4 regions of the Enterobacter sp. SM3 genome follow, and region 4 is predicted to be linked to each of the others. Evidence: predicted binding sites of a transcription regulator. Region 4 holds the regulator's gene; each other region holds the start of a gene.
What was found. The regulator CRP, encoded in region 4, controls carbon source genes, mostly activating them, when cyclic AMP is high. The targets are predictions, from matches to a motif close to ATGTGANNNNNNTCACAT.
Positions count from the first base shown of each region.

Region 1: the regulator CRP is predicted to act here: its motif matches at 6,354-6,371, upstream of GVO84_RS15175 (CidA/LrgA family protein).
Region 2: the regulator CRP is predicted to act here: its motif matches at 2,340-2,357, upstream of serC (3-phosphoserine/phosphohydroxythreonine transaminase).
Region 3: the regulator CRP is predicted to act here: its motif matches at 3,212-3,229, upstream of msrB (peptide-methionine (R)-S-oxide reductase MsrB).

Region 1 covers NZ_CP099971.1:3,235,517-3,243,220, reverse strand. Annotated here, with positions in the region: gene mglA (galactose/methyl galactoside ABC transporter ATP-binding protein MglA) at 1-772, shown strand, start outside; gene mglC (galactose/methyl galactoside ABC transporter permease MglC) at 788-1,798, shown strand; gene GVO84_RS15195 (glutamine synthetase family protein) at 1,848-3,236, opposite strand; gene sanA (outer membrane permeability protein SanA) at 3,361-4,077, opposite strand; gene cdd (cytidine deaminase) at 4,204-5,088, opposite strand; gene GVO84_RS15180 (CidB/LrgB family autolysis modulator) at 5,218-5,913, opposite strand; gene GVO84_RS15175 (CidA/LrgA family protein) at 5,910-6,305, opposite strand; gene GVO84_RS15170 (type 1 glutamine amidotransferase) at 6,490-7,200, opposite strand; gene GVO84_RS15165 (AraC family transcriptional regulator) at 7,260-7,704, shown strand, end outside.
Region 2 covers NZ_CP099971.1:1,592,058-1,599,761, forward strand. Annotated here, with positions in the region: gene ycaO (30S ribosomal protein S12 methylthiotransferase accessory factor YcaO) at 1-1,474, opposite strand, end outside; gene GVO84_RS07375 (DUF421 domain-containing protein) at 1,602-2,294, shown strand; gene serC (3-phosphoserine/phosphohydroxythreonine transaminase) at 2,457-3,545, shown strand; gene aroA (3-phosphoshikimate 1-carboxyvinyltransferase) at 3,615-4,898, shown strand; gene cmk ((d)CMP kinase) at 5,084-5,767, shown strand; gene rpsA (30S ribosomal protein S1) at 5,878-7,551, shown strand.
Region 3 covers NZ_CP099971.1:1,897,127-1,904,830, reverse strand. Annotated here, with positions in the region: gene ansA (asparaginase) at 1-173, shown strand, start outside; gene pncA (bifunctional nicotinamidase/pyrazinamidase) at 183-824, shown strand; gene GVO84_RS08935 (glycoside hydrolase family 18 protein) at 1,044-2,300, shown strand; gene GVO84_RS08930 (YeaC family protein) at 2,361-2,624, opposite strand; gene msrB (peptide-methionine (R)-S-oxide reductase MsrB) at 2,681-3,094, opposite strand; gene gapA (glyceraldehyde-3-phosphate dehydrogenase) at 3,435-4,430, shown strand; gene GVO84_RS08915 (hypothetical protein) at 4,661-5,302, shown strand; gene GVO84_RS08910 (D-hexose-6-phosphate mutarotase) at 5,850-6,734, shown strand; gene GVO84_RS08905 (MipA/OmpV family protein) at 6,831-7,577, opposite strand.
Region 4 covers NZ_CP099971.1:4,437,535-4,445,238, forward strand. Annotated here, with positions in the region: gene GVO84_RS20905 (hydrolase) at 1-901, shown strand, start outside; gene GVO84_RS20910 (YheU family protein) at 898-1,116, shown strand; gene GVO84_RS20915 (phosphoribulokinase) at 1,147-2,016, shown strand; gene GVO84_RS20920 (OsmC family protein) at 2,103-2,507, opposite strand; gene crp (cAMP-activated global transcriptional regulator CRP) at 2,819-3,451, shown strand; gene GVO84_RS20930 (YccS/YhfK family putative transporter) at 3,509-5,596, shown strand; gene argD (bifunctional acetylornithine/succinyldiaminopimelate transaminase) at 5,593-6,813, opposite strand; gene pabA (aminodeoxychorismate synthase component 2) at 6,900-7,463, opposite strand; gene GVO84_RS20945 (putative adenosine monophosphate-protein transferase Fic) at 7,494-7,704, opposite strand, start outside.

The sequences.
Region 1 (7,704 bases), 1.2 Mb from region 4:
GAACCAGCGCTTCCCGGACAAAGAAAACAAGCCGGGCGAAGTGATCCTGGAAGTGCGCAACCTGACCTCGTTACGCCAGCCGTCCATCCGCGATGTCTCCTTCGACCTGCACAAGGGTGAAATCCTGGGGATTGCCGGTCTGGTCGGTGCAAAACGCACCGATATCGTGGAAACTCTGTTTGGCATCCGTGAGAAAGCTCAGGGCACCATTACGCTGCACGGAAAGAAAATCAATAACCATAACGCCAACGAAGCCATTAATAATGGTTTTGCGCTGGTGACGGAAGAGCGTCGTTCGACCGGTATTTATGCCTATCTGGATATTAACTTTAACTCGTTAATTTCTAACATTCGCAATTACAAAAACAAAGTCGGACTGCTGGATAACTCACGCATGAAGAGCGATACCCAATGGGTTATTGACTCTATGCGCGTGAAAACGCCAGGACACCGCACCCAAATTGGTTCGCTGTCAGGCGGTAACCAGCAGAAAGTCATTATAGGGCGTTGGTTATTAACCCAGCCAGAAATTCTGATGCTGGATGAACCAACCCGCGGTATTGACGTCGGCGCGAAGTTTGAAATTTATCAGCTGATTGCCGAGCTGGCGAAAAAGAATAAAGGGATCATTATTATTTCTTCCGAAATGCCGGAATTGTTAGGGATCACAGACCGTATTCTGGTTATGAGCAATGGTCTCGTTGCCGGTATTGTTGACACCAAAACGACAACGCAAAACGAAATTTTGCGTCTTGCGTCTTTGCACCTTTAAGATCAGGGGCTCCTCATGAGTGCGTTAAATAAAAAAAGTTTTCTCACTTACCTGAAAGAAGGCGGTATTTACGTTGTTCTTTTAGTACTGCTGGCTATCATTATTTTCCAGGACCCTACGTTCTTAAGCCTGCTGAACCTGAGTAACATTCTGACCCAGTCCTCCGTGCGTATTATCATTGCGCTGGGCGTGGCGGGCCTGATCGTGACCCAGGGGACGGACCTTTCTGCCGGTCGACAGGTGGGTCTGGCGGCGGTTATCGCGGCAACCCTGCTGCAGTCGATGGAAAACGCCAACAAGGTCTTCCCGGAAATGGCCACCATGCCGATTTTCGTGGTGATCCTGATTGTCTGCGCCATCGGTGCGGTGATTGGTCTGATCAACGGTATTATCATCGCCTACCTGAACGTGACGCCGTTTATCACCACGCTGGGTACGATGATCATCGTTTACGGTATCAACTCCCTGTACTACGACTTTGTCGGTGCTTCACCTATCTCGGGTTTTGACAGCGGCTTCTCGACCTTTACGCAAGGGTTTATCGCGCTGGGCAGCTTCCGCCTGTCCTATATCACCTTCTATGCGCTGATCGCGGTGGCCTTCGTCTGGATCCTGTGGAACAAAACGCGCTTTGGTAAAAACATCTTCGCAATCGGCGGTAACCCGGAAGCGGCGAAGGTCTCCGGCGTAAACGTTGCCCTGAACCTGCTCTTCATCTATGCGCTGTCCGGCGTGTTCTACGCCTTCGGCGGGATGCTGGAAGCGGGCCGTATCGGCTCTGCAACCAACAACCTTGGCTTCATGTACGAGCTGGATGCAATCGCAGCCTGCGTGGTGGGCGGCGTCTCCTTCAGCGGCGGCGTCGGTACCGTACTGGGCGTGGTGACCGGTGTGATCATCTTCACCGTCATAAACTACGGGTTAACCTACATTGGCGTGAACCCGTACTGGCAGTACATCATCAAAGGCGCCATCATTATCTTCGCGGTTGCGCTGGATTCACTGAAGTACGCGCGTAAGAAGTAATTGCTCCTCGCGTTATCCGGCCCGCTCATCGAGCGGGCTTTTTTATGCCTTATGCCAGCTGTGACTCCTCTCGGGTCACGATGCGTTCAAACCAGTCGAGTTCAGAGAGCTTGCAGGCGATCCACTGTTCGGAAAAGGCGTCGCCCAGGCTGTCGGTGAGGTACTGACAGCGGGCAAAGGTCTCAATCGCCTCCTGCTGAAACAGCGGCAGTTCGGGCCGATCGAGCTGCGGTTCGGGCAACTCCTCCTCGTCGATGTATTCCAGCCCGTACAGCATGCCGGTCAGGATAGCGGCTGCCACCAGGTACGGATTGGCATCAGCCCCGGCCAGCCGGTACTCGATACGACGGTTGTGGTCATCCGAGCAGGGAATACGCAAAGCGGCGGAGCGGGTGTTATAGCCCCAGGAGTTAAATACGGGTTCCGTCAGGTTTTTACGCAGGCGACGAAACGCGTTGACGCCCGGCGCAAGAATGGCGATTGAGGCGGGCATCAGCGCCAGCTGGCCCGCGATGCACAAACGCATCATGCTGTTAAGCGCGTTCACCGGGGAAGCAAAGACGTTTTCGCCGTGACGATTGTTCAGGCTGAAATGGAAGTGCAGGCCGCTGCCGGACAGCTGGCTGAAAGGCTTAGCCATAAAGTTAGCCTGCAGGCCGTGCTTTTCGGCAACGTATCGGGTCAGGCGACGAAGCGCCAGCACGTTATCACAAACCTCAACGACGCGATGGCCGTGCTTCAGGTTTAATTCGTACTGACCGGACTCGGCTTCCGCCACGATCCCTGACAGCGGTATGCGCTGAAGGTGCGCCAGCTGTTCCAGCTCGTCAAACAGCGCCGCATACGCCGACGAGGTATCCATGTGAAAACAGCCCTGATTTTGCGGATCCCGATCGTCATGCCCCGTCAGATAGAACTCGATTTCCGGGGCAATCACCGGGAAGAGGCCGTGCTGGTGGAAGCGGGCCAGCACGTTCTGCAGTATCACGCGCGGCTCAAGCGGGCAGGGGGTATCTTCGCTGTCTTTCATCGTCAGCAGAATCTGCGCGTTGTGCTGCGGATCTTGCGGACAGGGGCGCAGGGAGCCGGCGACCGGAACGCAGAGCCGGTCCGGCTCATCATGAAGCGGGGCGGCGATTTTTCCTTTCTGATCCATCGAGTAGACCGAAAGGGGAAAATAACAGCCTTTTTCCAGGGTCAGCATGCTCTCCACCGACAGACGCTTGCCGCGCATCGTGCCGTTGATGTCGTTCAGGTAAACGTCTACATGTTTCGTCTGCGGGTAACGTTCCAGATAATCTGCCACTTCCACTGAAATGTTGTGCTGCAGGGCGTCAATTTTTTCATCAAGCCAGAGACCGGAATTGAGTGCGCCAGGAAGTGATAAACCGGGAAAGTTAAAATACGGACGGAGACTTTTGAGGAAAAACGCATTCATTATCGAGTTCATAGTCATTCTTCAATGAAGCCGTAGCGGCAGTGAACTCAGCTTAAAAGAGCCGACGTAAAGGGGGGATAAAAAGCGTCAGGCCCGGCGTAAAGAAAGTATAAAGGCGGTCCTGTTATTTCTCTTTTTTCTGCATATCAAGCAGCTGTTCGGGCGTGACGGCCGGGTAACCCTGCGCGTCTTCCGGCACTTCGTGCATCGCCGGGATCGGCACCAGCGGGCCTAAAAAGCGCGGTTCGCGTTTGAAAATATACAGGTCTGCCAGCGCGCCAAAACGGGCGCCGAACTCGCGGACGCGCACGCTCAGCATATCTTTTGGCGACGGCACCGCGTAACACTGCGCCTGAATGCCCATATGCAGCGCGATAAACAGCGCGCGCTCGCAGTGGAAGCGCTGGGTGATGATGATGAAGTCGTTGGTGTCGAAGACTTTGCGCGTGCGCACGATGGAGTCCAGGGTGCGGAATCCGGCGTAGTCGAGCACGATATCGGCAGGGTCCACGCCCGCCGCAATCAGGTCTTTTCGCATCGTCACCGGTTCATTGTAGCTTTGCAGGGCGTTATCCCCGCTTAACAGCAGGTAGTTTACCTTGCCGCTGTTGTAGGCGTTTAGCGCGCCCTGAATGCGGTAACGGTAATACTGGTTAATGACGCCGGTGCGGTAATACTTGGCGGTACCGAGAACCACGCCAACCTGACGATAGGGCAGGTCCTGCAGGTCATCAAAGATGTAGGGGGCGGTTTTCCAGCTCATCCAGCGGTCGAGACCCAGCACGATCAACAGCAGTATGCCGACCAGGACAGACAGGCTGTAAAAAACGCGCTTTAACATGGAGATGGCTCGTTCGTGGATGAAATTTAACTCAGGCTACTTTACCCGCCTGGTTAGCGCAAGAAACAGCGACTCAACTGAGGGGTTTTTCAGCAAACTGACGGGCATTTCTGCCCGCCGGAAGGTTCAGGCAAGCAGTACGCGGTCAATTGTCGTACAGCCTAACGCTTTGAGCGTTGCGGCGGTGGCATCCCACTGGATCAGTGGCGCATCGGCAATCTCAGCCAGAACGGCGCGCTGAATGTCCGGATAGTCATAGCCGTTCAGGCTCAGCAGGTTAAGCGCGCCCTGCAGCGGAGGCAGGGTTGGGTTAAACGCGGCGTTTTCCGCGTAGCTGCCGCTAAAGATTTGGCCATCACGGCACTGCAGCGCCACGCCGCTCGGAGACTTGCTGTACGGCGTGTGGCTCTTGTTGGCCGCGCGAATGGCCGCCTGGTTCAGGTCATCGCCGGACGGGGCGTAACCGTGGTCCTGATCGTCCATCAGCAGCGTTTTGATCTCCAGATCTTTCGGGCCAAACGCGTCAGGCAGATAATCCCCCAGCGTGTGCGGCGCGCGGCCCGGCAGGTTGATGCGCAGCTGCAGCCCGCTGTTCAGCTCGTTCATAAACTGACGGCAGTGGCCGCAGGGGGTGTAGTTAACGGTAATGGCGCTCAGGGCTTTTTCACCGCGCAGCCAGGCGTGGCTGATGGCGCTCTGCTCGGCGTGAACGGTCTGCTGCATGGTCGCGCCCAGGAACTCCATGTTGCCGCCGAAGTACCAGGTGCCGCTGACGCCGCGCGCAATGGCCCCGACGTTAAAGTGGGAGAGATCGGCCCGCGCGCAGGCGGCAGCCAGGGGAAGCAGTGCGAAAGCCAGCGCGTCTTCGTCCAGTCCCGTTGCCTGTTTCAGCATCGTGACCTGCTCCGCGGTCAGCAGGGCGGGGAAGTGTGCATCTGCCAGAACGGGAGCCAGGGCTGACTGCAAATTCTCTGCAAGCTGGGCGAAAGCAGCTTGAAAACGTGGGTGCATGGCGTTTGCCTCATAAAGGTTAATGGATCGGTAGTTTACGGAGCCGTTAGGGCTTTATATGTGATCCACTTCTCATTATGTATGCAACTTATGAAATCAAAATGAAATTTGCGCGACGCATCGCAAATTTTAGCCCATCACCGCCAGAATCAGCGGGAAAATGAACGGGGCCAGCAGGGAGGTGATAATCCCGCAGATCACCAGCGCCAGCGAGCTAAACGCTCCTTCCTGATAGTCCAGCTCCGCACAGCGGGCAGTGCCCAGGGCGTGGGAGGCGGTCCCCATCGACAGTCCCCGTGCCGCTTTAGTGTGAATACGCATGCCGTTCAGCAGGGTGTGACCAAACACCGCCCCGAGTATACCGACGAAAATGACGCACATCGCGCTGATGGCCGGGATCCCGCCAAGGCTGCCGCCGACCGCCATCGCGATAGGCGTGGTCACCGATTTAGGCAGAATAGAGGCGGCAATCTGTGGGGAGGCCCCCATCAACAGCGCCACCGACGTGCCGGTGATCATCGCCACCAGGCTGCCCACAAAACAGATGGTAATGATGGATTTCCAGCGGGCGCGGATCTGGTGGAGCTGCTCATATAAAGGAAAGGCGAGCGCCACAACGGCAGGCTGCAGCAGGTCGTTTAGAATTTTGCTGCCGGCAAAGTAACGTTCGTAAGGAATGCCGGTGAGCAGCAGGAACGGAATAATGACCACCATCGCCACCAGCAGCGGGTTCAGCAACGGCATTTTGAAACGTGCGGCAAGCTTGCGCGCGGCGAAGAATACCGCCAGGGTTAACGGCAGCGACCACCAGATATTGGCCATCATTTTTTTGTTTTCTCCCCAACCACGTTACGTTCACCGTGCACCAGATGCGAACTCCAGCTCACCACAAGGAAAACCACCAGCGTACTGACCGCGCAGGAGACCACAATCGGGCCGAACTGGGCTTTGAGCAAATCAAAATACTGCATAACCCCGACGCCGATAGGCACGAAAAGCAGCGCCATATAGCGAATGAGGACGAAGCAGCCGGGGTTGACCCATTTTGCGGGCAGGATTTGCAGCGCCAGCAAAACAAAGAGGATCAGCATACCGATAATGCTGCCGGGAATGACGATGGGCAGCAGCGATGCGATGAATATCCCGGCATACAGGCAGGCGTATATCAGGACGAATGCGCGCAGATATTGCCAGATAATGTTCAATGATTTGCTCATGGTGATAGTCCTTGCTGAAACGCATTCATCATACAATTAAACCTAAAAATGTGCCACGGATCACATCATGAATTTTGAGCATACCAGACATTCCAGAATGGAACGTCCGGTATCACCTTACAGGGGCAGGCTACAGTTTAGAGGAAAGGGCGTGCGGTGGCGAAGTGACGAGCCAGAGAATGCATCAGCGCGAGGCGGTCAGTTTATCGAGAAAAGAAAACAGCACCTGATTCATTTCGCGATAATCATGCGAGCGAAGTTTTTCCGCCGTTTCGACAAAACGAAATTCAGCCGCGCGGCGGAGATCGTTCTGCGAATGTTCAATCAGCAACTCAACGACCTCCGGCGTCAGCTCCATATGGCACTGAAAACCGTAAACCCGTTCGCCGTATTGCACGATCTGACGGGGACAGCCCTCGCTGTAAGCGAGCACCTTAGCCTGCGGCGTCAACCCTGGCATGTCGTTATGCCAGTGACCGACGCTCAGCTCGTGGTCAAAATCCTTAAACAGCGGGTTGGCCTTGCCTGCCTCTGTGAGCCTGAGGGGAAATTTGCCGATCTCTTTTTCCGGGCTATGGCAAAACGCTGCGCCCAGCGCTTCACCGATAAGCTGCGAGCCCAGACAAACGCCAATCACCGTTTTACCCGCCTCTATTGCGCGGCCGATGAGCCGCATTTCCGCTTGCGCATCGAACCAGGGGCACTCCTTAAGCGTGGTGGCAGGCGACTGCGGCCCTCCCATGATGATAAGCACGTCCGTGCTCTCCAGGTCTTCGGGTAACGGATCGTCCTGATAAACTCTGGAGTAGCTCAGGCTACAGCCGCGATTTTTCCCCCAGATTTCATAGGCGCCTGGCGCTTCGAAATGTTCATGAATGATAAAATGAATGTGCATTGCGTCTCTCTCCGGTTACGTGTACAAGCAGCATCATAAGAGGAAGGGAGGAATGTGAAATGCCAACCGTTATCGATAAAACGCCAATTCACGACGACGCCATCGGATGGTCCAGAGGGGCAATTAGCTATACGCGCGGCGAAGTGGATCCCCCTCACCAGCATTCACAGGGGCAACTTTTGTTTGCCATCAAAGGAGTGATGCTGGTCGAAACCGGCAATAAGCGTTGGGTCATACCGCCTCAGCGCGCGCTGTGGATCCCTCCCTTTCAGGAACACACCTACAGTGTGTTATCCACAACGGAGCTCCGCGCGGTCTGGTTTAGCCCCGCGCTGATAGCGCAATGCGAGCCTTTTAAGCGGAAAGAGGAGGTCCACGTGATTATGGCGACAGCGTTGTTCAAAGAGCTGATTGCCGGGCTGTTCAGCGCGGAATACCGGCCGGCAAGCCAGCGCAGCATGGCCGTTTTGCTGCTCGAAATCCTCAGTGAGGCGCAGCAGATTT
Region 2 (7,704 bases), 2.0 Mb from region 4:
TGAATTCCATGGTCCACTCGGTCCAGGCCAGAGCCTGATCCAAATCGCCTCCCGCCAGGGCCAGCATCGCTTTCAGCTCACCGATACGCAGGGTATACCAGCCGTTGTCTTTACCGGTCGCCAGGCCCAGCAGTTCGCGTACGCGGGTAAAGTCATCGTGGCCTTCTTCGTCCAGCTGGGCGATCAGGTTCAGATAATCTTCTTTCTCCCACTCGCTGCCCGGCAGAGCCAGCAGCGTTTCGCGCAGGTGCGCGCCCATGCTGTTATTCGCCAGCCACAGATCTTCAGCCGGGTAGATGTCGGACATGCCTGGAACAATAATGCGGCACGCGTAGACGCCAAGGTGTTCGTAGTCGGCAATATAAACTTCCTGATCTTCCGCGTTGAAGATCGCCATCAGCGTGGCGAACTCTTCTTCCGTGGTACCGGCAAAGCTCCAGTCCACGAACGGATAGTCAGCGTCCTGCTTGAACATATCCCAGGAAATTAAGCCGCTGGAGTCGATGAAGTGGGTTTCGAGGTTGGTATGCTCGGCCACTTCTTCATCGTCAAACGTTGGCGGGGTGAAGACGTCGAGATCTTTCAGGCTACGGCCCTGCAGCAGCTCGGTGACGGTACGCTCCAGCGCCACGCCGAAGTCAGGGTGCGCGCCGAAGGAGGCGAAGCAGGTGCCGTTGGCCGGGTTAAACAGCACGACGCAGATAACCGGGTACTTACCGCCCAGCGAGCCGTCATAGGCAAAGATTGGGAAACCTTCGGCTTCGAGCTTGGCGATGGACTCCACTACGCCCGGGTAGCGCGCCAGCACGTCGGCCGGAATTTCAGGCAGGCTGATGGATTCGGCGATGATGCGGTTTTTGATGTGGCGTTCAAAGACTTCAGACAGACCCTGCACGCGCGCTTCATTGCGGGTGTTACCGGCGGACATGCCGTTAGACACGTACAGGTTGCCGACGATGTTCATCGGGATATACACGGTCTGCTCGTCAGACTGACGGGTGAACGGCAGGGCGCAGATACCGCGATCCTCGTTACCGGACTGGAGATCGATCAGCATGCTGGCGGTCAGTTCGCTGTCTGGATCGTAGAAGGCACGCAGGCGCGCGTCGAGAATACCTTCCGGCAGCTCGTCATCTTCAGTCAGCGGGAACCATTTTTCATTTGGATAGTGAACGAACGGGCCGTTAGCGATGGTCTCGCCCAGCCAGAAGTCTGCGAAGAAATAGTTGGTGGACAGACGCTCAAAATACTCACCCAGCGCAGAGGCCAGTGCCGCTTTTTTTGTCGCGCCTTTACCGTTGGTAAAGCACAGGGCACAGTCTTTATCGCGAATATGCACGGACCAGACATGAGGCACCGGATTGAGCCAGGAGGCTTCTTCGATGTTAAAACCCAGGTCGGTCAGTTTCTGCTGGAAGCGAGCGATGGAATCTTCCAGAGCGGCGTCTTTGCCGGGGATAAACGTTTGAGTCATGGCGTTCACTTTTATCGTACGTAAAGCGCGCAATGATACGGGTTTTGCGTGACGGGTGCTATCTTCGGCGAAAATAAAAGGCTGGACTATGCTTAGTGGCAGTAACTGACTGTTAAGGCATAGAAAAATGAAAGCATTTGATCTCCAGCGGATGGCGTTTGATAAAGTTCCTCCTGAATTTCTGGGCGAAGTGGCGCTGCGCAGCCTCTATACCTTCGTACTTGTCTTCCTGTTTCTTAAGATCACCGGCCGTCGCGGTGTGCGGCAGATGTCCCTCTTTGAGGTGTTGATCATCCTGACGCTGGGGTCAGCGGCGGGGGACGTCGCCTTTTATGATGATGTGCCGATGGTGCCGGTGTTTATCGTGTTTGTCTCACTGGCGCTCCTTTACCGTCTTGTCATGTGGCTGATGTCGAAAAGCGAAAAGCTGGAAGATCTGCTTGAAGGCAAGCCGGTCGTTATCGTCGAGGACGGACAGCTGGCCTGGGAAAATGTACAAAGCGCCAATATGACCGAGTTTGAATTCTTTATGGAGCTTCGCCTGAACAGCGTTGAACAGCTCGGGCAGGTGAGGCTGGCGATCATGGAAACCAACGGGCAGATCAGCGTCTATTACTATTCTGACGACGAGGTGAAGCCGGGACTGTGTATCCTGCCGGATATGCTCATTGAGCGTTTCAGAACGGTACCGGAATCCGGCGAGTATGCTTGCGTAAGATGTAGCCATGTTGTCGCGATGCAGCCGGGGGATCGCCAATTATGCCCCCGCTGTGCAAATCCGGAATGGACGAAGGTTAGCCGGGCCAAACGCATCACCTGACAGCCATTTTGTCGGTTTTGTCTTAGCGAGGCGGCAGATTGTTTTGTGTGACGCGGGACACATTTCACGGGTCATAAGTTTTAGACATTGCGGCGCGTGTCACTGAATGATAAAACCGATATCCACAGTTATAACTTATGGCTTTTAGCGTGGTGAGGGGAAATGGCTCAAGTCTTTAATTTCAGTTCAGGTCCGGCAATGTTACCGGCAGACGTGCTTAAACAGGCTCAACAGGAACTTTGTGACTGGAACGGTCTCGGTACGTCGGTGATGGAAATCAGCCACCGTGGTAAAGAGTTTATTCAGGTGGCGGAAGAGGCAGAAAAGGATTTTCGCGATCTGCTGAATATTCCCTCGAACTACAAAGTATTGTTCTGTCACGGCGGTGGGCGCGGCCAGTTTGCGGGTATTCCGCTGAATATCCTCGGTGACAAAACGACGGCTGACTACGTTGACGCGGGTTACTGGGCGGCAAGCGCCGTTAAAGAAGCGCATAAATACTGCACGCCGAATGTTATCGACGCCAAAGTGACCGTTGACGGTCTGCGCGCCGTGAAGCCAATGAGCGAGTGGCAGCTTTCTGATAACGCAGCCTATCTGCACTACTGCCCGAACGAAACCATTGACGGGATTGCCATCGACGAGACGCCAAACTTCGGCAGCGATGTCGTGGTTGCCGCCGACTTCTCCTCCACCATTCTGTCTGCGCCAATTGATGTCAGCCGCTACGGCGTTATTTATGCGGGCGCGCAGAAAAATATCGGTCCGGCCGGTTTGACTATCGTCGTCGTGCGTGAAGACCTGCTGGGTAAAGCGCATAAATCCTGCCCGTCGATTCTCGATTACACCGTGCTGAACGATAACGACTCTATGTTCAACACCCCACCAACGTTTGCCTGGTATCTCTCCGGCCTGGTCTTCAAATGGCTGAAACAAAACGGCGGCGTGGCGCAGATGGACAAGGTCAATCAGCAGAAAGCTGAACTGCTGTATGGCGTGATCGACAAGAGCGATTTCTACCGCAACGATGTGGCGAACGCTAACCGTTCCCGCATGAACGTGCCGTTCCAGCTGGCGGACAGCAGCTTGGACAAAGTGTTCCTGGAAGAGTCCTTCGCGGCAGGTCTGCATGCGCTCAAAGGTCACCGTGTCGTTGGCGGCATGCGTGCCTCCATCTATAACGCGATGCCGCTGGAAGGCGTTAAAGCCCTGACGGATTTCATGATCGACTTCGAACGTCGTCACGGTTAATTCGCTGTTTTTCACCCCCGCAGCGTCCCTGCGGGGTTTTTATTATGTTGAGTTGAGAGTTTAGTTTTCATGGAATCCCTGACGTTACAACCTATCGCGCGGGTAGATGGCACCATTAATCTGCCTGGTTCAAAAAGTGTCTCGAACCGCGCTCTGCTGCTGGCAGCTCTGGCAAACGGCACCACCGTCCTCACAAACCTGCTGGACAGCGATGACGTGCGCCATATGCTCAATGCGCTGAAAGCGTTGGGCGTTCATTACACTCTCTCCGACGATCGTACCCGCTGCGAAGTGACCGGCAACGGCGGCGCGCTGCGTTCGGGCGAAGAGCTTGAACTGTTTCTGGGCAACGCGGGTACCGCGATGCGCCCGCTGGCGGCGGCCCTGTGCCTGGGGAGCAACAACATCGTGCTGACCGGCGAGCCGCGCATGAAAGAGCGTCCGATTGGTCACCTGGTGGATGCCCTGCGTCAGGGCGGCGCGCAGATTGAGTATCTGGAGCAGGAAAACTATCCGCCACTGCGTCTGCGCGGCGGTTTTACCGGCGGTCATGTCGAGGTTGACGGCAGCGTTTCCAGCCAGTTCCTGACGGCACTGCTGATGACCGCGCCGCTGGCCCCGCAGGATACGGTTATCACGATTAAAGGTGAGCTGGTTTCCAAACCTTACATTGATATCACGCTGCACCTGATGAAAACCTTTGGCGTTGAGGTGGAAAACCAGTCTTATCAGCGCTTCGTGGTGCGCGGGGCGCAGCAGTACCAGTCTCCGGGTAATTACCTGGTTGAAGGGGATGCGTCATCCGCGTCCTACTTCCTGGCCGCGGGAGCGATTAAAGGCGGCACGGTAAAAGTGACCGGTATTGGACGTAACAGCGTGCAGGGCGACATCCGTTTTGCGGACGTGCTGGAAAAAATGGGCGCTACTGTCACCTGGGGCGATGACTTCATCTCCTGTACCCACGGCGAGCTGAACGCCATCGACATGGACATGAACCATATCCCGGATGCGGCGATGACCATTGCCACGGCGGCGCTGTTTGCCAAAGGCACGACCACGCTGCGTAATATCTACAACTGGCGCGTAAAAGAGACGGACCGCCTGTTCGCAATGGCGACAGAGTTGCGGAAAGTCGGTGCCGAGGTGGAAGAGGGCGAAGACTACATTCGCGTGACCCCTCCGGCAAAACTGCAGTTTGCGGAAATCGGAACCTACAACGATCACCGTATGGCAATGTGCTTCTCGCTGGTGGCGCTGTCAGACACGCCTGTCACCATTCTTGATCCGAAATGTACCGCGAAAACCTTCCCGGACTACTTCGAACAGCTGGCACGCATTAGCACGCTGGCCTGATAACGCCTTGCCGCATCGTCCGATGCGGCATTTGCTTACGCTTCATTACGAATACCTCCGCTCATTTATTCTACACTCTGCTTCAATCATTCCGTAATTTGCACGCAAAGGTAACAGTTGCGCACGTTGGCGCGTATAATGCGCGGCGTTCATGTAAACGGTATGCCTTATTTAAGGAGAAAAAGATGACGGCAGTTGCCCCGGTAATCACCATTGATGGGCCGAGTGGCGCAGGGAAAGGTACTCTGTGCAAAGCGATGGCGGAAGCATTGCAATGGCATCTTTTAGATTCGGGAGCAATCTATCGCGTGCTGGCGCTGGCCGCGCTGCATCATCACGTGGATGTCGCGTCTGAAGAGGCGCTGGTTCCGCTGGCTGCGCATCTGGATGTGCGTTTCGTGTCGACCGATGGCAACCTGGAAGTCATCCTTGAAGGGGAAGACGTGAGCGGCGAAATCCGTACGCAGGAAGTGGCGAATGCAGCCTCCCAGGTCGCGGCCTTCCCGCGCGTTCGTGAGGCGCTGCTGCGTCGTCAGCGCGCGTTCCGTGAAGCTCCGGGTCTGATCGCTGACGGACGCGATATGGGAACCGTGGTATTCCCTGACGCGCCTGTGAAAATTTTCCTCGATGCCTCTTCGGAAGAACGTGCTCAACGCCGCATGCTTCAGTTGCAGGAAAAGGGGTTTAGTGTTAACTTTGATCGCCTTTTATCCGAGATAAAAGAGCGCGATGACCGCGATCGTAACCGCGCCGTCGCCCCACTTGTTCCTGCAGAAGATGCATTAGTTCTGGATTCAACCAGTTTAACTATTGAGCAAGTGATTGAAAAAGCGCTACAATATGCGCGCCAAAAACTGGCACTCGCGTAATCGCGACCGATTTAGTAGTACCCCCGCTGCAATGGATTGACGGCGGGTATGTGAAACAACCCCATCCGGCACGGAGCCAGGTGGACGTTATCTTAACCTGAAGATTAAACATGACTGAATCTTTTGCTCAACTATTTGAAGAATCCTTAAAAACAATCGAAACCCGTCCGGGTTCCATCGTTCGTGGTGTTGTTGTTGCTATCGACAAAGACGTAGTACTGGTTGACGCCGGTCTGAAATCTGAGTCCGCCATTCCGGCAGAGCAGTTCAAAAACGCCCAGGGCGAGCTGGAAATCCAGGTTGGTGACGAAGTTGACGTTGCTCTGGATGCAGTGGAAGACGGCTTCGGTGAAACCCTGCTGTCCCGTGAGAAAGCTAAGCGTCACGAAGCTTGGATCACGCTGGAAAAAGCTTACGAAGAAGCTGAAACTGTGGTCGGTGTTATCAACGGCAAAGTTAAAGGCGGCTTCACTGTTGAGCTGAATGGTATTCGTGCGTTCCTGCCAGGTTCACTGGTAGACGTTCGTCCAGTCCGTGACACCCTGCACCTCGAAGGCAAAGAGCTTGAGTTCAAAGTAATCAAGCTGGACCAGAAGCGTAACAACGTTGTTGTATCCCGTCGTGCCGTTATCGAATCCGAAAACAGCGCAGAACGCGATCAGCTGCTGGAAAACCTGCAGGAAGGCATGGAAGTCAAAGGTATCGTTAAGAACCTCACTGACTACGGCGCATTCGTTGACCTGGGCGGCGTTGATGGCCTGCTGCACATCACCGACATGGCGTGGAAACGCGTTAAGCACCCAAGCGAAATCGTGAACGTTGGCGACGAAATCACTGTTAAAGTGCTGAAGTTCGACCGCGAGCGTACTCGTGTATCCCTCGGCCTGAAACAGCTGGGCGAAGATCCATGGGTAGCTATCGCTAAGCGTTACCCAGAAGGTACTAAACTGACTGGTCGCGTTACCAACCTGACTGACTACGGCTGCTTCGTTGAAATCGAAGAAGGCGTTGAAGGCCTGGTGCACGTTTCCGAAATGGACTGGACCAACAAAAACATCCACCCATCCAAAGTTGTTAACGTTGGTGATGTAGTGGAAGTGATGGTTCTGGATATCGACGAAGAACGTCGTCGTATCTCCCTGGGCCTGAAACAGTGCAAAAACAACCCATGGCAGCAGTTCGCGGAAACCCACAACAAGGGCGACCGTGTTGAAGGTAAAATCAAGTCTATCACTGACTTCGGTATCTTCATCGGCCTGGACGGCGGCATCGATGGCCTGGTTCACCTGTCTGACATCTCCTGGAACGTTGCAGGCGAAGAAGCAGTTCGTGAATACAAAAAAGGCGACGAAATCGCTGCAGTTGTTCTGCAGGTTGACGCAGAGCGTGAGCGTATCTCCCTGGGCGTTAAACAGCTCGCAGAAGATCCGTTCAACAACTGGGTTGCACTGAACAAGAAAGGCGCAATCGTAAACGGTAAAGTGACTGCAGTTGACGCTAAAGGCGCAACCGTAGAACTGGCTGACGGCGTTGAAGGTTACCTGCGCGCTTCTGAAGCTTCACGTGACCGCGTTGAAGATGCCACTCTGGTTCTGAACGTAGGCGACGACGTTGAAGCTAAGTTCACCGGTGTTGACCGTAAGAACCGTGCAATCAGCCTGTCTGTTCGTGCTAAAGACGAAGCTGATGAGAAAGATGCAATCGCAACTGTTAACAAACAGGAAGATGCAAACTTCTCTAACAACGCAATGGCTGAAGCTTTCAAAGCAGCTAAAGGCGAGTAATATCAGGTTCTCAGCATCATTTGCGCTGTAACGCATTTACAGCGCGAAGGATGAGGAGCAAACTTGACAGATTGCAGGATTCGTCCTGTAATCAATAACAAAGGGCGGCTACGGCCGCCCTTGTTTAATGAGCTGTTCAGCTAATTGGTTTGA
Region 3 (7,704 bases), 2.3 Mb from region 4:
GCTATGCCACCGGTAACGCGCTGGCGCATGCGGGTGTTATCAGCGGCTTCGATATGACCGTTGAGGCAACGCTGACTAAACTTCACTATTTACTGAGTCAGGATCTGGACATTCAGTCCATTCGCAGCGCGATGATGCAAAACCTGCGTGGCGAGCTGACCCCGGACGAATAAGGAGTGCTCATGAAGCAACGCGCCCTGCTACTGGTCGATTTGCAAAATGATTTCTGCGCGGGCGGTGCGCTGGCCGTCGCCGAAGGTGACAGCACCGTTGACGTGGCAAACACGCTGATGGACTGGTGCAAAGCCCGCGGCGAAGCGGTTGTTGCAAGCCAGGACTGGCACCCGGCGAACCACGGCAGCTTTGCCAGCCAGCACGACGTCGAGCCTTTCACTGAGGGGGAACTCGACGGGCTGGCGCAAACCTTCTGGCCGGATCACTGCGTACAGCAGACGGAAGGCGCGGAGCTGCATCCGCTCCTGAATCAGAAAGCCATCGACGCGGTGTTCCACAAAGGTGAAAACCCGGCTATCGACAGCTATAGCGCGTTTTTTGATAACGGGCATCGCCAGAAAACGGCGCTGGACGCGTGGTTACGTCATCACGAAATCACGGAGCTGATTGTGCTGGGCCTGGCGACGGATTACTGCGTGAAGTTTACCGTTCTGGACGCGCTCCAGTTAGGTTACACCGTCAGCGTCATCACCGACGGCTGCCGCGGGGTGAACATTCACCCGCAGGACAGCGCTCAGGCGTTTATGGATATGGCTGCGGAAGGCGCGACGCTGTATACGCTCGAAGACTGGCTGGAGACGCAGGCGTAAGTCTTTTAAGCCGGGTGGCGGCTGCGCCTTACCCGGCCGACCTTTCCCCGTAGGCCGGGTAAGGCGCAGCCGCCACCCGGCAATCCCCCTCTCCAATCCCCCATAAAGTGAACTCCCTCGCATCCTCAGCGAAGCTGCAATGCTATTCTCGTCAGGCTGTTTTTTCGCCACGCCTTTTCTGTGGCGTGGTTAATTTTATTAAGTCAAAGAGGAACTTGTATGAAACGTTTGCCCTTGCTGGCAGCATTACCCTTGCTTTGCGCGTCAGTTGCCTCCGCCAGTACCCTGATGTCCGTGGGCTACTTTAACGGGGGTGGCGATGTCACCGCCGGACCGGGTGGCGATATCAATAAATTAGACGTTCGCCAGATCACCCACCTGAACTACTCGTTTGGTCTGGTCTATAACGACGAAAAAGACGAAACCAACGCTGCGCTAAAAGATCCGGCGAAACTGCATCAGATCTGGCTATCGCCAAAAGTCGCTGCCGATCTGGCCCTCATCCCTACCCTGCGTAAGCAAAACCCGAACCTCAAAGTGCTGCTTTCCGTTGGCGGCTGGGGCGCGCGTGGCTTCTCTGGTGCAGCGGCAACCAAAGAGACGCGCGCGGTGTTTATCCGCTCCGCGCAGGAGATTGTCGACAAATACGGCCTGGACGGGATCGATCTCGACTGGGAGTATCCGGTCAACGGCGCCTGGGGGCTGGTCGCAAGCCAGCCCGCCGACCGGGATAACTTCACCGCCCTGCTGAAAGAGATGCGTACGGCGTTCGGGCATAAAAAGCTGGTGACCATTGCGGTAGGCGCGAATGCGGAAAGTCCGAAAAGCTGGGTGGATATTAAAGCCATCGCGCCCCTGCTCGACTACATCAACCTGATGACCTACGACATGGCGTACGGTACGCAGTACTTCAATGCCAACCTGTATGACTCCAGCGCCTGGCCGACGGTGGCTGCCGCAGACAAATACAGCGTAGATTTTGTGGTGAATAACTATCTGGCCGCCGGGCTGAAGCCGCAGCAGATGAACCTCGGGATTGGTTTCTATGGCCGCGTACCGAAACGCGCCGTTGAGTCGGGTATCGACTGGACGAAACCGGATGCGCAAAAAAATCCGGTTACCCAGCCCTACTTCGGGCCTCAGGAGATCGGGTTGTTCAAGTCACTCGGCTATGACCTGACCAAAGATACCTACGTGAAGTACAACGATATTGTGAAGAAGCTGTTGAACGATCCGCAGAAGCGCTTTACCGAGCACTGGGACGACCAGGCGAAAGTACCGTGGCTCTCGGTGAAGGGTGCCGATGGCAACGCGCTGTTCGCGATTTCGTATGAGAACCCGCGTTCCGTTGCCATCAAAGCGGACTACATCAAAGAGAAAGGTCTCGCCGGGGCGATGTTCTGGGAGTACGGGGCTGATGACAACAATCAGTTAGCGAAGCAGCTGGCGGAATCGCTCGGGATCCCGCATAAGTAGTAAGACAATCAAGCCCTCTCCCCGTGGGAGAGGGTTGGGTGAGGGCATCAACCCGCACCCTTATTGCATTTTCATCGTCGCAATCGGCTTCGGCGTGATGCCGAAGTCTTCTTTCAGCTCGCGCTTGCTCTTCATCACCATCTGGCCCTGGGTGTCGATAGTCATGTGCTGCGCGTCGGTGTTATTGCGCGCCTGCCACAACATCACCAGCTGCAGGCTGTTCTCTTTTTGCTCCGGCGTCAGCGCGACGCCATCGGGCCATTTTCCCAGCTCTACGGCGGTCACCAGACGCTGATAAATCTCCGGCGTCATACCGCTAATCATGTCATCAATATTCACAATCGCGCCCTTTTAGAGGAATAATTAGCTGAATCGTTTTTTCAACCCTTCACCTGGTCGCCGTTTTCGTCGTCAGTGAAGCTCATTGAGGCTGAGTTCACGCAGAAACGCTCGCCCGTGGGCTGAGGGCCATCAGGGAAGACGTGCCCAAGGTGCGCATCGCAGTTGCCGCAGCGAATTTCCGTGCGCACCATGCCATGCGACGAGTCGGTCAGGTAGCGGATGGCTTCATCGCTCACCGGCTCGTAGAAGCTCGGCCAGCCGCAGCCAGAATCAAATTTCGTTTGTGAGTTGAACAGCGGCGCATCACAGACCAGGCAGTGGTAGACGCCGTCTCGCTTGTTGTGCAGTAAACGCCCGGTGAACGGCGGTTCCGTCCCGTGATTCTGCGTCACGTAAAACTGCATTTCTGTGAGGTTTTTTTTCAAATCTTCAGGGTTACGTTGGTTCGACATATGCTTACATCTCGCTGTAGAAACAGACATCTTTTAACCCGGATTCTAACAAAACATTAACACCCTTGCGTGCACTTTTGATCTAAACTTATGTGTCGCGAAAAGGCGGTCAGGCAATTGTGATCATGCTCACATTTTTATCCTGCGAGGCCTTTAAAATCCCGGCGCAGCCCCCATATGGGTGCAAGCTCAAAGGGAAAGTGAGGCGAGTCAGTCGCACAAACGTTAGTCACAGGATTGATTTGTCGCAATGATTGACACGATTCCGCTTGACGCTGCGTAAGGTTTTTGTAATTTTACAGGCAACCTTTTATTCACTAACAAATAGCTGGTGGAATATATGACTATCAAAGTAGGTATCAACGGTTTTGGCCGTATCGGCCGTATTGTTTTCCGTGCTGCTCAGAAACGTTCTGACATCGAAATCGTTGGTATCAACGATCTCCTGGACGCTGAATACATGGCGTACATGCTGAAGTACGACTCAACTCACGGTCGTTTCGACGGCACCGTTGAAGTGAAAGACGGCCACCTGGTTGTTAATGGCAAAACCATCCGCGTTACTGCTGAAAAAGACCCAGCTAACCTGAAATGGAACGAAATCGGTGTTGACGTTGTTGCTGAAGCAACCGGTATCTTCCTGACCGACGAAACTGCACGTAAACACATCACTGCGGGTGCGAAGAAAGTTGTTCTGACTGGTCCTTCCAAAGACAACACCCCAATGTTCGTTCGTGGTGCAAACTTCGAAACTTACGCTGGCCAGGATATCGTGTCTAACGCATCCTGTACCACCAACTGCCTGGCACCGCTGGCTAAAGTTATCAACGACAACTTCGGCATCATCGAAGGTCTGATGACTACCGTTCACGCAACCACCGCTACTCAGAAAACCGTTGATGGCCCGTCTCACAAAGACTGGCGCGGCGGCCGTGGCGCGGCTCAGAACATCATCCCATCCTCTACCGGTGCTGCTAAAGCTGTAGGTAAAGTACTGCCAGAACTGAATGGCAAACTGACTGGTATGGCGTTCCGCGTTCCAACTCCTAACGTATCCGTTGTTGACCTGACCGTTCGTCTGGAAAAAGCTGCTTCTTATGAAGAAATTAAGAAAGCAATCAAAGCTGCTTCCGAAGGCGCAATGAAAGGCGTTCTGGGCTACACCGAAGACGACGTTGTATCTACCGATTTCAACGGCGAAATCTGCACTTCAGTATTCGATGCTAAAGCTGGTATCGCACTGAACGACAACTTCGTTAAACTGGTATCCTGGTACGACAACGAAACCGGCTACTCTAACAAAGTACTGGACCTGATCGCTCACATCTCCAAATAAGTTGAGATGAGTGTTTGATCCAAAAAGGCGACTTCGGTCGCCTTTTTTTTATTGGTTTAAATTGTTGTTTAATATCATTTTTATCATCTCCATAAACCGCATACTGCCCACTATCATAGTGAATATCACTCACTCCCCTCATAAAAATGGGTATAAAAACCTTTCCCCCATTTCTGCCTTATGATTTTATGTCTCTGGGAGAAAGATTGTCATTTGAGGGAGTATATAAAATGGACAGCGCGAAAATATTAGCAAAAAGAATGCTGAAAAGCCTTAATGCGGACGACTCCGGATTTTTGGTTTCAATTGCTCATGGCATGCTCTCCTTCCCCGTCAGCATGTATTATCTAGGCTATGATTTCCTGGATACAACCCATCGTCATTCTAACTTTGATGATCGGGTTCGAATGGCGAACATGCTCAAACGAGGTATGTCACTCAATCAGGAGGCTCAAAAGATAGTAAATGTCGTTGTCAGAGAGTTCATGTCAAAAGTTAATATGGATGATGTTCAGGGGATTGCGCAAAATTTTACTGGCGTAATGGCTGGTAAATTTATATTTGCAGAGTTAACCGGAATAAAACTAGGTGCGGCGATATCCTCACAGATAATGGTTTCCTTTGCTTCTGGAGTGGTACTCGGAAGTGTTCTCACCATTGGTGCCGAGACCTCCAGGGCCATCTACACAGCCCGCAAACTTGAAAACCAGAACCCCGCTCTTTACTACCGACTTAAAGGGATGGGTGATTTGGATCTTCTTTACTTCCTTGTTGAAGATAAATTGAAACCTTTCATTGACGCTTGCAGTATGGCAGATGTTAACAAGCAAGAATTTAATGAGATGTGCAAATATTTTTTCGGTGGATTATGAACGTACAAGACTCTATCAGATTTATAGCATCCCGAATCTTGCGTGGATTAGGGATGGGGATTGCTTCTGCTGGCCTATTGTTCTGTATTTATTTCTTTTCATTTTCAAAAGATGAATCCCGATTCATCTGGGGCGGAGCGTCTGTTGCTCTCATTATCGTTGGTTACTTTATATACCGAGTAGCTATCCTTAAGATATTTGACGAACGATGATGGTCTCACTACCCTCCCCCTGTCATTAAGCCCTCCATCGGTGGGTGTGATGCTAAAGAACCAGACATGTCTGCTCCCAGTGAATTTCACCCACTCCCAGGATCGGCGGAGCAGACATTTTTTCTTCGCCGTCTCGGATCCGCTTCCGTCTACCTTCTGTCGCTGCATCTGTGAGGCGTGGTTTAACAATTGCCCCAATCACTGATGTTAGGCGTGGTTTTATGCTGTAGAATGTTGTGACCACATTACTGCAAAAACAGTAGCTTACTGAATTCACCAAATCATGATGGGCCACTTCGGTCGCCTTTTTTATTTATAAGACAGAGGATTGCTTAATGATTAATAAAATTTTTGCACTTCCGGTAGTCGAACAACTTACCCCTGTGCTCTCCCGCCGTCAGATTGACGGTGCCGACGTTATCGTCGTTGACCATCCGCGCGTCAAAGCGTCCGTGGCGCTGAACGGCGCCCACCTGCTTTCCTGGAAACCGGAAGGCGAAGCCGAAGGATTGTGGCTGAGCGATGCGACCTCCTTCAAAAAAGGGGCCGCTATTCGCGGTGGCGTGCCGATCTGCTGGCCGTGGTTCGGCCCGTCCGCACAGCCGGGTTTACCGTCTCACGGTTTTGCCCGTAACCAGCAGTGGACGCTGAAAGCACATAATGAAGATGACAACGGCGCCGTGCTGACCTTTGAGCTGCAGGCTAATAATGAAACCCGCGCCCTCTGGCCGCACGATTTCACCCTGTACGCCCGCTTTAAGCTGGGTAAAACCTGTGAAATCGAACTGGAAGCCCACGGTGAGTTCGAAACCACCGCCGCCCTGCACACCTACTTCAACGTGGGTGATATCAGCGCCGTGAAGGTGAGCGGTCTTGGCGATACCTTTATCGACAAAGTGGATAACGCCAAAGAAGGTAAACTGAGCGACGGCGTACAGACGTTCCCTGACCGTACCGACCGCGTCTACCTGCACCCGGAAGCGTGCAGCGTGATCCACGACGGCGCGCTGAGCCGCGCAATTGAAGTGGTCCATCATCATCACAGTGACGTGGTGGGCTGGAACCCGGGTCCGGCGCTGTCCGTCAGCATGGCCGACATGACGGATGAAGGGTATAAAACGTTTGTCTGCGTGGAAACCGCCTGCGTGAGCACGCCGCAAAAAGCGAGCGACGAAAAACCGTCTCGTTTAGGGCAGACAATTAAGATTGTGAAACGCTAAGGCATTTCACCTCCCCCGCTTCACTGCACCACATTAAAGCAAACGGGGCGCAAGCGCCCCGTTTTAATGCATCAATTGCACAATATTAGTGCGAAATCAGAACTTGTAGCTCACGCCTACAGAGAAAATACCCGCCCAGGATTTGTCGACCATCGGGCTATCCTTCACTTCGTCGCTCAGTCGCTCATAGCGGCCGGTACCGTACACGCTCCAGTCGCCAAGGAAGTTGTAGCTCGCGGTCAGCTCCAGGTAAGGATCCCAGCCGTCATCTGCACTATAACTTTTCAGACCACTGCGGCGGGACTCGTTTTTAGAGACGCCGTAGTAGTAGTCGTTGTAGTTCTCGCTGTTGTATTGCACACCGATACCCGGCGTCAGAGTCAGCCCACCGTTGGTATAGCGGTACAGCCACGCCAGATCCCAGATAAAGCCGTTGCTGTTATCCAGCGTATCACCCGCCAGGGCCGTACGCAGGAAGCCATACTGGGTGTTATGCACGTATGAGAGCCCGGCCATCATCGAGCTTTTGCGCTTGTCGAGCTGGCGAAGCGCGTGGCTATCGCTGTCACCCGGCTTGAAGTGCGTTGGATCGTAGTAGGCCATGATGGAGAGCTTATCGGCCTTATCGTTCCAGAGATAGTAGCCGCCGCCGAGCCCGCGGAACCAGACGTTATCGCCTTCATAGGTGATAACGGGAACAGGATACACATCACGGTCATACTGTTTGTACGGGCTGTTAATGACGCCAACACCCGCGCCAACCGTCCACTGACTTTCCGCCTGTGCGGTGTTCACTGCGGTCGCGGCAAGGATGCCCAATGCCAGAAGTTTGAGTTTGGTCACAATCCATTCTTTCCTGTAGTCAAATAATCAGCGGATGAAGTGTAACCGCCATTCCCGTACATCCCAAAATTTTTTGCCTGCTAATCAGTCTGATTAACCCGTTATTTTTAACTTTTCAGATGACAGC
Region 4 (7,704 bases):
GGTTCAGTTCACCCCGCACTGGCAACGGCTTGACCTGCCAGACGGTGATTTTCTGGATCTCGCCTGGAGCGAAGCGCCGGAACAGGCCCGCCATAAGCCGCGTCTGGTGGTCTTTCACGGTCTGGAAGGCAGCCTGCACAGCCCGTATGCGCATGGATTAATTGAGGCGGCAAAAGCGCGCGGCTGGCTCGGCGTGGTGATGCATTTTCGCGGCTGCAGCGGCGAACCGAATCGTCAGAAACGCATTTATCACTCGGGTGAAACCGAAGACGGAACGTGGTTTTTACACTGGCTGCGGGACAACTTTGGCACCGTGCCAACCGCCGCGGTGGGCTACTCGCTGGGCGGAAATATGCTGGCCTGTCTGCTGGCCAAAGAGGGCGAAAGCGTCCCGCTGGATGCCGCCGTCATTGTCTCCGCGCCGTTTATGCTGGAGCAGTGCAGCTACCACATGGATAAAGGCTTTTCCCGCGTCTATCAGCGCTACCTGCTCAACCTGCTGAAGGCCAACGCGGCGCGTAAGCTGAAGGCCTACCCGGATACCCTGCCGGTCAGCCTGCGCCAGCTGAAAAAGGTGCGCCGTATTCGCGAGTTCGACGACCTGATCACCGCAAAAATCCACGGCTTCGCCGATGCGATTGACTATTATCGTCAGTGCAGCGCCATGCCGCTGCTCAGCAAGATCACGCAGCCGACGCTGATTATTCATGCCAAAGATGACCCGTTTATGGATCATCACTCGATCCCCGCTCAGGAGTTCCTACCCGACAACGTTCACTATCAGTTGACCGAGCACGGCGGCCACGTCGGGTTTATCGGCGGCACGCTGCGCCGCCCGAAAATGTGGCTTGAGGCGCGAATTCCTGACTGGCTAACCCCTTATCTGGACGGTGCAAAATGATTATTCCCTGGCAGGATCTGGCTCCCGAAACGCTCGATAATCTGATTGAAAGCTTTGTATTACGCGAAGGCACCGATTATGGTGAACAGGAACGCTCGCTTGAGCAAAAGGTCAACGATGTTAAGCGCCAGCTGAAAAGCGGCGACGTGCTGCTGGTGTGGTCAGAACTGCATGAGACGGTCAATATCATGCCCCGCAACGCGTTTCACGGCTGATCTTCCACACTTTTCAGTCAGGGAGTTGCTATGTCTGCCAGACATCCGGTTATTGCCGTTACGGGGTCGAGTGGTGCGGGAACCACCACCACCAGCCTCGCATTTCGCAAGATTTTCGCCCAGCTGAATCTTCGTGCGGCGGAGGTCGAAGGCGATAGCTTTCACCGCTACACGCGTCCGGAAATGGACATGGCCATCCGTAAGGCGCGCGATTCGGGTAAACACATCAGCTACTTCGGCCCGGAAGCCAATGACTTCGGCCTGCTGGAACAAACATTTATCGAGTACGGTCAGAGCGGCAAAGGGCAGTCCCGCAAATATCTGCATACCTATGATGAAGCCGTTCCCTGGAATCAGGTGCCGGGAACCTTTACCCCGTGGCAACCGCTGCCGGAACCCACCGACGTCCTGTTTTACGAAGGATTGCACGGTGGCGTGGTCACCCCTCAACACGACGTGGCCCGCCACGTGGATCTGCTGGTCGGCGTGGTCCCTATCGTTAACCTGGAGTGGATCCAGAAGCTGACGCGTGACATGAGCGAGCGCGGCCATTCTCGCGAAGCGGTGATGGACTCCGTGGTGCGCTCCATGGAGGATTACATTAACTTCCTGACGCCGCAGTTCTCCCGCACCCATATCAACTTCCAGCGCGTGCCGACGGTGGACACCTCCAACCCGTTTGCCGCCAAAAGTATCCCGTCTCTGGATGAGAGCTTTGTGGTGATCCATTTCCGCAATCTCGACGGTATTGATTACCCCTGGCTGCTGGCCATGCTGCAGGGCTCGTTTATTTCGCACATGAATACGTTAGTGGTGCCGGGCGGAAAAATGGGGCTGGCGATGGAGCTCATCATGACGCCGCTGGTGGAGCGACTGATGGAAGGGAAGCAGATCGCGTGAGTTGTTTTGCCCGGTGGCGCTGCGCTTACCGGGCCTACGGTCGTGCTTTTGTAGGGCGGGTCAGCGAAGCGCCACCCGCCAAAAGATTAGGCCTCGATCACTTCATACGAATGCGTGATTTTTACCGCTTTCTCCAGCATTAACGCCACCGAGCAGTACTTCTCCGCAGACAGGTCCACCGCACGCGAGACCGCCGCGTCTTTCAGCTCTTTACCGGTGACCACAAAGTGCAGGTTAATATGGGTGAACAGGCGTGGCGCCTCTTCGCGACGTTCTGACGTGAGTTTGACTTCACAATCCGTCACGTCATGACGACCTTTTTGCAGAATCGACACCACGTCGATTGCGCTGCATCCCCCTGCCGCCATCAGCACCATTTCCATTGGGCTGGGTGCTTTATCGCCGGAGTTGCCGTCCATCAAAATCTGGTGTCCTGACGCGGACTCGCCCAGGAACGTTAAACCTTCAACCCATTTCACGCGCGCTTGCATATTCTTAAACTCCAACGTTGCATTTTTGGTGACAGATTACGCGTGCGTTACATTTCTCGCAATGGAAGGCGACCTGCATCATGCTGAAGCGAGACACCAGGAGACACGCGGCGAAAGCTATGCTAAAACACTCTGGATGCTACAGTAATACATTGACGTTACACATGTATGCAGAGGACATCAAACTTTACTGGCTGCGAAACGTTACGGTAGCCGACTTCCCAGGGTATGGGTAAGAATTCGATTGCAACCCCAGAGTCCGGATGCATCTGATGACTCTGGTGACAGCTTATAACAGAGGATAACAGCGCATGGTGCTTGGCAAACCGCAAACAGACCCGACTCTCGAATGGTTCTTGTCTCATTGCCACATTCATAAGTACCCATCAAAGAGCACGCTGATTCACCAGGGTGAAAAAGCGGAAACGTTGTATTACATCGTTAAAGGCTCGGTGGCAGTGCTGATCAAAGATGAAGAAGGGAAAGAGATGATCCTTTCTTATCTGAACCAGGGCGATTTCATCGGTGAACTGGGCCTGTTTGAAGAGGGCCAGGAACGTAGCGCCTGGGTTCGTGCAAAGACAGCATGTGAAGTGGCTGAAATTTCTTACAAGAAGTTCCGTCAGCTGATTCAGGTTAACCCTGACATCCTGATGCGTCTTTCTTCCCAGATGGCGCGCCGTCTGCAGGTCACGTCAGAGAAAGTGGGTAACCTCGCCTTCCTGGACGTTACCGGCCGTATCGCACAAACCCTGCTGAACCTGGCGAAACAGCCAGACGCTATGACCCACCCGGACGGCATGCAAATTAAAATTACCCGTCAGGAAATTGGTCAAATCGTCGGTTGCTCCCGTGAAACAGTGGGCCGTATCCTGAAAATGCTGGAAGATCAAAACCTGATCTCCGCCCACGGTAAAACCATCGTGGTTTACGGAACGCGTTAATTCCGCTTAAACGGCGTGCCATCGCAAGGTGTCACGCCGTTTTTGTCTCTACTCCCCATGTGGCGCAGGCTGATCTATCACCCGGAAGTTAACTACGCACTGCGACAAACGCTGGTGTTGTGTCTTCCCGTGGCCATAGGCCTGATCCTCGGACATCTTCAGCAAGGTCTGCTGTTTTCCCTCGTGCCTGCCTGCTGCAACATCGCCGGTCTGGACACGCCGCATAAGCGCTTTTTCAAACGCCTGATTATCGGCGGCTGCCTGTTTGCGGGCTGTAGCCTCGCCGTACAGCTATTACTGGCTCGTGATATCCCGCTGCCGCTGATCCTGACCGTGCTGGCGATGACCCTCGGCGTCACGGCGGAAATCAGTTCGCTGCACGCCCGCCTGCTTCCCGCCTCGCTGATTGCAGCTATTTTCACGCTGAGCCTCGCCGGGAATATGCCGGTGTGGGAGCCGCTGCTGATCTACGCCCTGGGGACATTATGGTACGGGCTGTTTAACTGGTTTTGGTTCTGGCTGTGGCGCGAACAGCCGCTGCGTGAATCCCTGAGCCTGCTCTATGTGCAGCTTGCGGATTACTGCGAAGCCAAATACACCCTGCTCACCCAGCATACCGATCCGGAAAAGTCCTTACCGCCGCTGCTGACGCGCCAGCAGAAGGTGGTGGATCTGATTAGCCAGTGCTATCAGCAGCTGCATATGCTCGCCGCCAACAAGAACCACGAGTACAAACGGCTGCTGCGCACCTTCCAGGTCGGGCTGGATCTGCAGGAGCATATCTCCGTGAGCCTGCACCACCCGCAGGAGGTGCAAAAGCTGGTCGAGCGCAGCCACGCCGAAGCGGTGATCCGCTGGAACGCGCAGACCGTATCCGCACGCCTGCGCGTGCTGGCCGATGACATTCTCTATCACCGCTACCCGACGCGCTTTAACATGGATAAGCAGCTGGGCGCGCTGGAGAAAATCGCCCGTCAGCATCCGGATAACCCCGTCGGCCAGTTTGCCGCCTGGCACTTCAGCCGCATCGCCCGCGTGTTGCGCACGCAGCGCCCGCTTTATCCCCGCGACCTGATGGCGGATAAGCAGAAACGGCTTCCGCTATTGCCCGCGCTCAAAAGCTATCTTTCTCTTAAATCGTCCGCCCTGCGCAACGCCGCAAGGATTAGCGTGATGCTCAGTACCGCCAGCCTGATGGGCATGGCGCTGCACCTGCCGAAACCCTACTGGATCTTAATGACCGTGCTGTTTGTCACCCAGAACGGCTACGGCGCCACGCGGGTGCGTATTCTGCATCGGGCTGGCGGAACGATGGCCGGGCTGATCATTGCGGGGGTGACGCTGCACTTCCACGTGCCGCAAGGTTATACCCTGGCAGGCATGCTGGCGGTTACGCTGGTGAGCTACCTGATTATCCGCAAAAACTACGGCTGGGCGATGGTGGGCTTTACGGTGACGGCGGTATATACCCTGCAGCTGCTCACGCTCAATGGCGAACAGTTTATTGTCGCCAGGCTGATTGATACCCTGATCGGCTGTCTGATTGCCTTTGGCGGCATGGTCTGGCTGTGGCCGCAGTGGCAAAGCGGACTGCTGCGCCAGAACGCCCACGACGCGCTGGAAGCGGATCAGGAGGCCATCAGGCTGATCCTCAGCGACAATCCTCAACCGACGCCGCTGGCCTGGCAGCGGATGAAGGTCAACCAGGCGCACAACGCTCTGTTTAACTCGCTCAACCAGGCGATGCAGGAGCCGGGCTTTAACTCGCACTATCTTGCAGACATGAAGCTCTGGGTGACGCACAGCCAGTTTATCGTCGAGCACATTAACGCCATGACCACGCTGGCGCGCGAGCACACGATGCTGACGCCCGATCTGGCGCAGCGCTATTTGCAGTCGTGTGAAATTGCGCTGCAGCGCTGTCAGCAGCGTCTGGAGTATGACTCGCCGGGTGAGTCGGGAGATTCGAACATTCTGGAAGCGCCGGAGACGTTAACCCACGGGCCAATGAGCACGCTGGAGCAGCATTTGCAGCGCGTTCTGGGACATCTGAACACCATGCACACCATTTCGTCGGTGGCATGGCGTCAGCGTCCGCATCACGGGATTTGGTTAACCCGCCGGTTAAAGCGAACCGAGTATTAGCCTTTTACGATCTTCGCGACCGCCGCGGCAAAGCGGGTTAACCCGTCTTCGATGTCTTTGTCTTCTACCACCAGCGACGGCGCAAAGCGCATCACGTCCGGTCCGGCATTGAGCACCATCACCCCTTCGTGCGCGGCGGCGTGCAGGAAATCACGCGCGCGGCCCTTGTACTGCGGCTTCAGCTCGGCGCCAATCAGCAGCCCCATCCCGCGGATTTCGCTGAACACGTCGTACTGCTCATCAATCTTTTGCAGGTGTTTTACGAACAGCTCGCGCTTCGCGCTCACGGCGTTCAACACCTCCGGCGTGTTGATAATGTCGAATGCGGCGCCCGCCACGGCGCTCGCCAGCGGGTTGCCGCCGTAGGTAGAGCCGTGAGAACCGACGTGGAACGCGGAGGCGATCTCCTGCGTTGTCAGTACCGCACTCACCGGGAAACCACCGCCGAGCGCTTTAGCGCTGGTCAGAATATCCGGCGTCACGCCGTAGTGCATATACGCGAACAGATCGCCGGTACGCCCCATCCCGCACTGCACTTCATCAAAGACCAGCAGCGCCTGATGTTCGTCGCACAGCGCGCGCAGCCCTTTCAGGAATTCAGGGGTTGCCGCGGTCACGCCGCCTTCACCCTGGATCGGCTCGACCACCACCGCGCAGGTATGGTCGTCCATCACCGCTTTCACCGCATGCAGATCGTTAAACGGCACGTGGACGATATCGGCCGGCTTCGGGCCAAACCCGTCGGAATACTTCGGCTGGCCGCCAACGGAAACGGTAAAGAAGGAGCGTCCGTGGAAGGCGTTATGGAAGGCGATGATTTTGGTTTTGTACGGGCTGTGGCGCGTTGTCGCGTAGTAGCGCGCCAGCTTAAAAGCGGTTTCGTTGGCTTCGGTGCCGGAGTTCATAAACAGCACGCGCTCGGCGAAGGTGGCATCGATGATCTTACGTCCCAGGCGCAGCGCCGGTTCGTTGGTGAACACGTTGCTGGTGTGCCACAGGGTTTCGCCCTGGGTTTTCAGCGCCTCCACCAGCGCGGGATGGCAATGACCCAGCGCCGTGACCGCAATACCGCCCGCAAAATCCACATACTCTTTACCCTGCTGATCCCAGACGCGGCTGCCCTTTCCCTTCACCGGGATAAATTCAGCCGGTGCATAAATCGGCAGGATAACTTCATCGAAAGTCGCGCGGGTAATTGCTGGTTGTTCAGTTGCCATGTCATGACCATCCATTTTATGTCACAGTGATTGTGAAAATATAATCACAAAATATGCATAAAAAATCACAACAAGGCAACAGATATTCAGCGATTGAGGAAATTTGCCAGCAGCGCGTGCCCCTGCTCGCTGAGGATGCTTTCCGGGTGGAACTGCACGCCTTCGAGGTCCCATTCGCAGTGACGAATCCCCATGATCTCCTGCGTATCGCTCCAGGCGGTCACCTCAAAGCAGTCGGGCAGCGTCGATGGGTCAATGACCAGGGAATGGTAGCGCGTCACGGTTAACGGGTTATTGAGCCCCGTGAATACCCCGGTGCCGGTGTGGGTGACCGGAGAGGTTTTACCGTGCATCACTTTCGCAGCGCGCACGATGGTGGCACCAAACGCCTGGGCAATCGCCTGATGGCCCAAGCAGACGCCCAGGACCGGCAGCTTGCCGGCATAGTGCTGGATCACATCCAGAGAAATACCCGACTCCGACGGCGTACACGGCCCCGGAGAAATCACGATTTTCTGCGGAGCCAGCGTGTCGATATCGTCGAGATCGATCTCGTCGTTGCGGCGGACAACCACCTCTGCACCCAGTTCACAAAAATACTGGTAAAGGTTCCAGGTGAAGGAATCGTAGTTATCAATCAGCAGAATCATGGCGGCTCCCGAAAAAAATGCCGCCCTATTCTACTCAGATTCCCGCGCTTCGCTCACTACTTTGGCAAAGATAGCGTTTAACGCGGTTAAATCTCCCGTTGCGCCACTTCGGTTCGCCGCCACCCACTGCTCGGGATCGATATCCCGCCAGTCCAGCGCGTAACCCGCGTGGAGCGCCAGCTGCTCGAAGAAAACGCGCTGGGCGATACCGTTGCCGCGCATGAAGGGATGCAGCATGTTG